Regions from separate parts of the Shewanella sp. 125m-7 genome, predicted to be linked through region 3. Evidence: riboswitches for the same ligand, from Rfam matches in the RefSeq annotation. Region 3 holds a riboswitch; each other region holds the start of a gene.
What was found. Region 3 has a riboswitch for cobalamin ahead of ACVBIL_RS10615 (TonB-dependent receptor domain-containing protein). Riboswitches for the same ligand answer to the same signal wherever they lie in the genome.

Region 1: another riboswitch for cobalamin. It lies ahead of cbiB (adenosylcobinamide-phosphate synthase CbiB); the one in region 3 lies ahead of ACVBIL_RS10615 (TonB-dependent receptor domain-containing protein).
Region 2: another riboswitch for cobalamin. It lies ahead of ACVBIL_RS08710 (ABC transporter ATP-binding protein); the one in region 3 lies ahead of ACVBIL_RS10615 (TonB-dependent receptor domain-containing protein).

What each region holds. Positions count from the first base shown of each region.
Region 1 is NZ_JBRILQ010000025.1:5,373-7,643, reverse strand. Features, by position in the region: gene ACVBIL_RS12455 (MtrB/PioB family decaheme-associated outer membrane protein) at 1-375, shown strand, start outside; cobalamin riboswitch at 715-889, shown strand; gene cbiB (adenosylcobinamide-phosphate synthase CbiB) at 1,053-1,958, shown strand; gene cobD (threonine-phosphate decarboxylase CobD) at 2,039-2,271, shown strand, end outside.
Region 2 is NZ_JBRILQ010000014.1:17,202-19,472, reverse strand. Features, by position in the region: gene ACVBIL_RS08715 (histidine phosphatase family protein) at 1-335, shown strand, start outside; cobalamin riboswitch at 556-710, shown strand; gene ACVBIL_RS08710 (ABC transporter ATP-binding protein) at 875-1,807, shown strand; gene ACVBIL_RS08705 (FecCD family ABC transporter permease) at 1,800-2,271, shown strand, end outside.
Region 3 is NZ_JBRILQ010000019.1:17,158-19,428, reverse strand. Features, by position in the region: gene ACVBIL_RS10620 (MATE family efflux transporter) at 1-146, shown strand, start outside; cobalamin riboswitch at 575-746, shown strand; gene ACVBIL_RS10615 (TonB-dependent receptor domain-containing protein) at 905-2,271, shown strand, end outside.

The DNA of each region.
Region 1 (2,271 bases), on a different contig from region 3:
GGTGACACCAATGAAGAGTTTGGCTTTGTTGGTGCAGGTTTTACCTACAGCGGCTTAAGTGACTCGGGTATTACTATCGGAGGTGATTACAGTTTTGCTATCTCGTTTAGCGACAGCTATGTCGATGGTAATGATGTATTTGGTATGTATGAATCAACCAGTCATCATGCCAATTTATATGTGAATTATGCAATTAATCAGCAGGTTGTTGTGGGCTTACGTTATGAGTTTGAAGCCTATGAAGACAGTGATGATACTCAGCTACCTGTTGATTACTATCCTGGCACCGGACCTACAGGCTTAACCACTTTAGGTGAGTTAAACCATGATTATAACGCCCATTTAATACTGGCGACTTTGCAGTATCGTTTTTGATGCAATGATCAGTATTAAACGACGTAGCCATATTGTCGTCCCTGCAAGGTAAAATAGGGCTTGCTGAGTTTGATACAACAAAATGATCATAAAAAGGTAAGGCTCTCATTTATTGAATGCTGTTGATTAAAAGCGATTTATTGAGAGCATTGCCTTAATAATAAAAGTAAGTTCCTTAAAAACTTGCTCCCATCTTTACCGAGAATAGAGGCATCTATTCTCGGTTTTTTTATATTTGATCAAAGCTGCTTATATCGGAGCAAGTATGAGCACTCACTTTTTGATTTATTTGAATTTACTGTAGAAAGTAACAGTGAATAACCTACGGTTTTTATTATAGAATAGACATGTTATCAAGGATCCATAAGGTTTAATTGGGGGAACCAGATGAAATTTCTGGACTGTACCCGCAACTGTAACTGGACAAGTGTTGCTCAACTATTTGGGAATACCAAAAAGCTGAAGCAAGCAATAAACCAGAAGTCAGAGCACCCACCTTGATGGTTACGCTGTAAAACTGGGCGGGCGCTCTTGGTTTTGTAAATTCACTCGTGTATTTACCTATCTGGTTTTCAGCATCTTTTTCCTTTTGGAACCATTGACGATGCACAATTGTTCAAGTCGTTTATCTCACAGCCGTATTCACATGATGATATTGAGACCAGAGGAGAACCTTAATGTGGTTTGACCCTCTTTACTGTGCCGGCGTTATCTCATTAGCACTGCTGCTCGACCGTCTCTTAGGTGAAATGTCACGTTCTCACCCTCTAGTGGGTCTTGGTCTGTTTGCCAATCGGATCAAAAGATGCCTTTGGCAGCCTACAAAATACCGCGGCGTTGTCGCTGTATTATTAGTCTTGTTGCCTATCTTGCCCTTTATGTACCTTCCACGCCTATGGTGGCTTGACGTGATAATTCTGTATCTGGTTATTGGTGGTCGCAGCCTGTCTGAACATGGTAATGCTGTTGGTCAGGCACTCAAGTTAGGTGACTTAACCCTGGCTAGAAATCGAGTGGGTATGATTGTTAGCCGTAAGACCGAAAACCTGTCAGAGCAACAAGTGGTCAATGCCACTCTTGAATCGGTTCTTGAAAATGGCAACGATGCACTCTTTGGTGCCCTGTTTTGGTTTACGGTTGCCGGCGTTCCGGGGGCCTTATTGTATCGCTTCAGCAATACCTTAGATGCAATGTGGGGCTATAAGAATCAAACCTACCTTCAATTTGGCTGGTGTGCCGCCAAACTTGATGATCTGCTCAATTATATCCCTGCGCGTTTGTGCGCTATTGCCTATGCCCTTGGCGGCAAGACTAGGTTATCGCTTCGCTGTTGGCGCACACAGGCACCTAAATGCGCCAGCCCGAACGGTGGTGTGGTGATGGCCGCTGGCGCTGGCAGTCTAAATATCACCATGGGCGGCGCCGCTGAATACGATGGCTATTCTTGCGACAAACCCATTCTGGGTGAGGGCAGAGCTGCAGATGCAAGTGACATCAAGCGGGCTTGTCATCTTGTCTGGCTCAGCGCCTTTTATTGGGTCGCAGCATTATTAGTGATGGCATTCTTGCTTAAAGTGATCTGAGTACATCGATTTTAGAACATATTATTGAGAGCTTACTTTTGAGAGCTTACTTTTAAAAATTTACTTTTGAGAATAGTGATATGAGTTTATTGCACCATGGCGGCCGGCTAAAAGATGTGGCTAAGCGGTATGGCGTCGACGAGACAAGCTGGCTAGATTTATCTACCGGTGTGAGTCCATGGCACTATCCAATACCCGATATTCCAGTATCGTGCTGGAATCGTTTACCCGAGGACGAAGATGGCTTAATTGCGTCCGCTGACCGCTACTATGGTGGCCGTAATGCTTTACCTGTTGCGGGTTCTCAAGCTGC
Region 2 (2,271 bases), on a different contig from region 3:
GGCAAACCTTCGACGCGCTTTATCAAACTTGTGGTTCAGCGCTTGATAACTACTGGAAAAACCCTTGGTTGCTATCGCCGCCTCATGGCGAGTCTATGCAAGATTTTGAGGCGCGTATCGATAAAGCCTGGCAGGCGATGCTCAAGCTGCATCAAGGAAAGACGGTATTAGTGGTGACTCACGGTGGCGTAATACGTCATTTAATGAGTAAAGCTCTGGACGTCAGTCAGTGTGCGGGTTTTTACACCTCGCTTAAATTGCCTTACGCGGCCACGGTAGCGATTGATGTGCTGCACAATGATAATAAGCAGTTCATGACCCTAAATTGGCGGTAGAAGTTTAAAGATGGACCTAGGACCTAGGACCTAGAGCTTAGAACCTAGAGCTTAGAACCTAGAACCTTTTTATCGTAGGTCGGGCTTTAGCCCGTCAATCTTGGTTTTATTTATAAAACAAAGGTGATATCAGCCTTGCTGGTATGATGCTAAACTGCGGCGTTATCTTATGTAGCGCTGCTTGCGTTAAAGGCTGCGTTTGCTCTTAGCATAAAAGATAGCTAAAAAATGAAAGTTAGGTGCTTAACAGCATAAAGGGAACCGGAGGCTGGCAGTTATTCGCCGCTTAGTCCGGACTGTACCCGCAACTGTAGGGAAGGTTAGCCATAGGGCTGCGCTTCCAAGTCAGATACCTGCCTAACTTATGTTGTTCATTACGTATCATTCAGTACGTGTTGATAATTAAAAAGTGTATCCATATACACATAAACTCGTGCGGGCGACTCGAGGGAGACAATAAATGAAACTCGATACTGGGTTATTAGACTCTTGCTTGGACACTTGCTTGCTAGATGCCAGTTTTTTCTATGAATGGTTGAATGGCAACAATGGCTAATTCGAAATCACAGCAGCAAATTAAAACCGTGCTAGCGGTTAAAGATTTAAGTTGGCACTTAGACGGTAAAGCGATTTTATCGGCAATTGAGTTTAGCTTAGCTGAAGGCAAAATGCTGGGCATTATTGGCCCTAATGGCGCGGGTAAATCCAGTTTACTTCGCTGCTTATATCGCTTTATTAAGCCTAGCAGCGGCAGCATTAATTTATTCGGCCAAGATATTAGCGCGCTATCGGCTAAAGCTTTTGCCCAGCAAATCGCCGTGGTACTGCAAGACACGCCCCATCATTTTGAAATGACTACAGCGCAACTTATTGCTCTTGGTTTAACGCCTCATAAAAGTGCCTTTGATTTTACTAGCCGCAGCGATCGCGTTGTGGTTGCACAGGCGCTTGGAAAAGTGGGTCTTGAAGATAAAGCCAATCAAGCTTATGAGAGCTTATCAGGCGGAGAGAAGCAGCGGGCATTGATCGCTCGCGCCATAGTGCAGCGCCCTAAACTGCTTATTCTCGATGAACCGACAAATCACTTAGATATTCGTTATCAGATCCAAACCTTGGAGCTGCTACGCAGCCTCAACATCACAGTCATTACCTCTATTCATGATCTTAACCTTGCCAGTGCGCTGTGTGATGAGCTTTTGCTGCTAGATAACGGCTGCGCTATAGCCAGTGGAACACCCAAAATGGTACTCACTGAGCAACGTATCGCCAAGGTATTTGATGTGTGCTGTGAAATCAGGCCGCACCCTCAACATGGCAATCCACTTATCAGTTATTTCTATGGCTACGAAACGGTTTTGGCAAGCGGCGTTCATACAAGAGTCGATATAAAGAGGAGTGTGCGAGCTGAGGCTCTTGTTCAAATGAAAGCTGAGGCTCTTGTTCAAATGAAAGCTGGAGACCAAGATGAATAAGGCTTTAATCGCCAGTAACCCATTAGCCATTAATTGTCGTCGGCGAGCCGAGTATCTCGTGCTATTCATACTCACTTTCGCGGCGTTGTTCACCCCGGTTGCAGCCAGCAGTTTTGGCGCTGCCAGTATTAGCATGAGCGATGTACTGACCGTATTTAGCCACAAGCTGTTTAATCTAGGTTATCCCATAGGCGATTCTATTGGTGAATCTATAGGCGTAAAAGAGCGCATTATTTGGGAGCTACGTTTACCGCGAGTTTTGCTGGCCTTCATAGCGGGTGCAGGCCTGTCGATAGCGGGCAGTGTGTTGCAAACCGTGACCCGTAACCCGCTGGCAGACCCTTATCTGTTTGGTATTTCATCGGGCGCATCATTTGGCGCGGTAGTGGCGTTAACGCTTTTTAGTCAGAGCATGTTGTGGTTTAGTCTTCCCGTTGGCGCATTTATCGGTGCAAGCTTATCGG
Region 3 (2,271 bases):
TAGCGCGTACCGATATCATAGTACCGCACATGGGCGCCCAAGGTTTCTGGATAGGCTTAATTGCAGGTCTTACTAGTGCAGCGATAATGTTTGCCGCACGCTTAAGATACACTCAAAAAAAGGGCGTTAAGCACTCAGCCCTTTAATCGGCAAAACTAAAAAACAAGTGCTAAATACTCGGTACTAAGTTTCAGCACTAACGTTCCAGCATAAAAAACAGGCTAACGCTATTGCCGTTAGCCTGTTTTTTTATGGGCAAGTTTTATCAGCAAATTTCACCTTCTAAAACCGACTTGGAAGCGTCAAAAATAAGCAACAAAACGTCCGCAAATGGTTTATTTTTCGCTTATTGAAAAGGATGTCTCTCAATTTCCTGCCATTTTATACGTGCACAATAAATCGCAAAACCAAATCAAAACCTGAGAAAATTTAACGCTTCGAAAGTGCGAGCCAATAAAGCCCAGCGTGCACCATACGTCAAACTTCCATTTAAAAGACTGTGGAAAATAACAGTCTTTTTCGTTTTACATTTTGGGTGTGATCTTTACCTCGTTTCAACACCGATATAGCCGCTATATTCCCGCCCACTTAAGGGCGTTAAGCGACTTAATCGGGAACGTGGTGAAATTCCACGGCTGTACCTGCAACTGTAAACAGAGCGAAACATTATTACCACTGGTTATAACTGGGAAGGAATGTTTCTAGACGCTGTAAGCCAGGAGACCGACCCAAAAGCACTATTGACTCAAGCGGGTTTCTTGAGCAAATAGACGATGCAGGTGCTGGTTTCAAATTTGATCACACCTATATTTTCTATTCGTCGATAAATAAAGTCATGCATTTTGCGACTTTACTATGACGCATTTTCCCGCAAATTTCTAACTCAAATAATTAAAGGTTTATCATGAGTTTTAAACTGCGACTTTCTGTACTTTCAATTGCAATTTTTCACACATTTTCGGCTCAAGCTGCAATACCAGCTAACCCTAGCATTGAAACAATAACCGTTACCGGTGACAGATTTGATACCAATCCGGATCAACAACTTGCTGTAATCAACACCATAGAAAGAGAAGAGATAAACAGACTTAATCCCAAGTCTGTTGTCGATCTGCTAGAAACCTTGCCAGGTGTTAGCGTTACGCGTAACGGCGGCGCCGGACAATCTGCATCCATCAGCATGCGCGGCACTAACTCTAGCCATGTATTAGTCCTCGTTGATGGAGTACGTATTGGCTCAGCCACATTAGGCGCTGTGAGTTTCAATGCCCTATCGCCTGAAAATATTGAGCGTATTGAAGTGGTAAAAGGCCCTAGAGCCGCAGTTTGGGGCAGTGATGCCATCGGTGGCGTGATTCAAATATTCACTCGCAAGCTTGAAGGTGGAGAATGGTTTGCCTCAGCAGAATATGGCAGCGACGAATATATGCGAGCTACCGCTGGCGCGGGGATCAGTCACGGTGATGGCCACACTAGCTTGAGCATTAACCGCGAACAAAGCGACGGTTATGATATTAAAAATGATAGTGAACATGACGACGATGGTTACGATCGTTTAGGTATGAGTATTAATGGTCAACAAACTCTCAATGCACAATGGTCTCTCACTTGGACGGGGCTGCTTGAGACAGGTAATTACGAATACGATAATAGTCGCGCCAACGAAGCCGATTATGATAACTACCTATGGAACGCGGCGGCTGAATACCAGAATGATAAGCTAACCAGCAAACTCGCCGTTGGGCAGTCACAAGATAAAAATGAGAACTTTCGCGCTGACAATTCAGATCTAGGTATTAGTCTATATAAAACCATTCGAGATCAAGTTAATTGGAGTAACCGTTACTCAGCAAGCGATAACCTAACATTTATCGGCGGTATAGATTGGTCTAATGAATCTATCGCGGGTGACTACGCCGTTGATGAGCGCAGCTTAGTTGGTGTCTACGCCCTTGCACGCTACCAGTATGGAAAACTACTGATGGAAGGTATTGTCCGCTATGACGATGTCGAAAATATCGACAGCGAAACCTCCTACAATACGAGCTTAGCTTATCAATTTAATGATCAGTGGCGAGTCACAGCAAGTGCTGGAACAGGCTTTCAAGTGCCAAGTTTTAACGACCTGTATTGGCCTGGTACCGGTAATCCGGATTTAGTTTCTGAGACATCAGAAAACCTTGATCTAACGGTGCATTATTCAAGCGATAACCTACGTGGTTACGTGAGCCTGTACCAAAATACCATCAGTAACCTTATCCAATGGGCTCC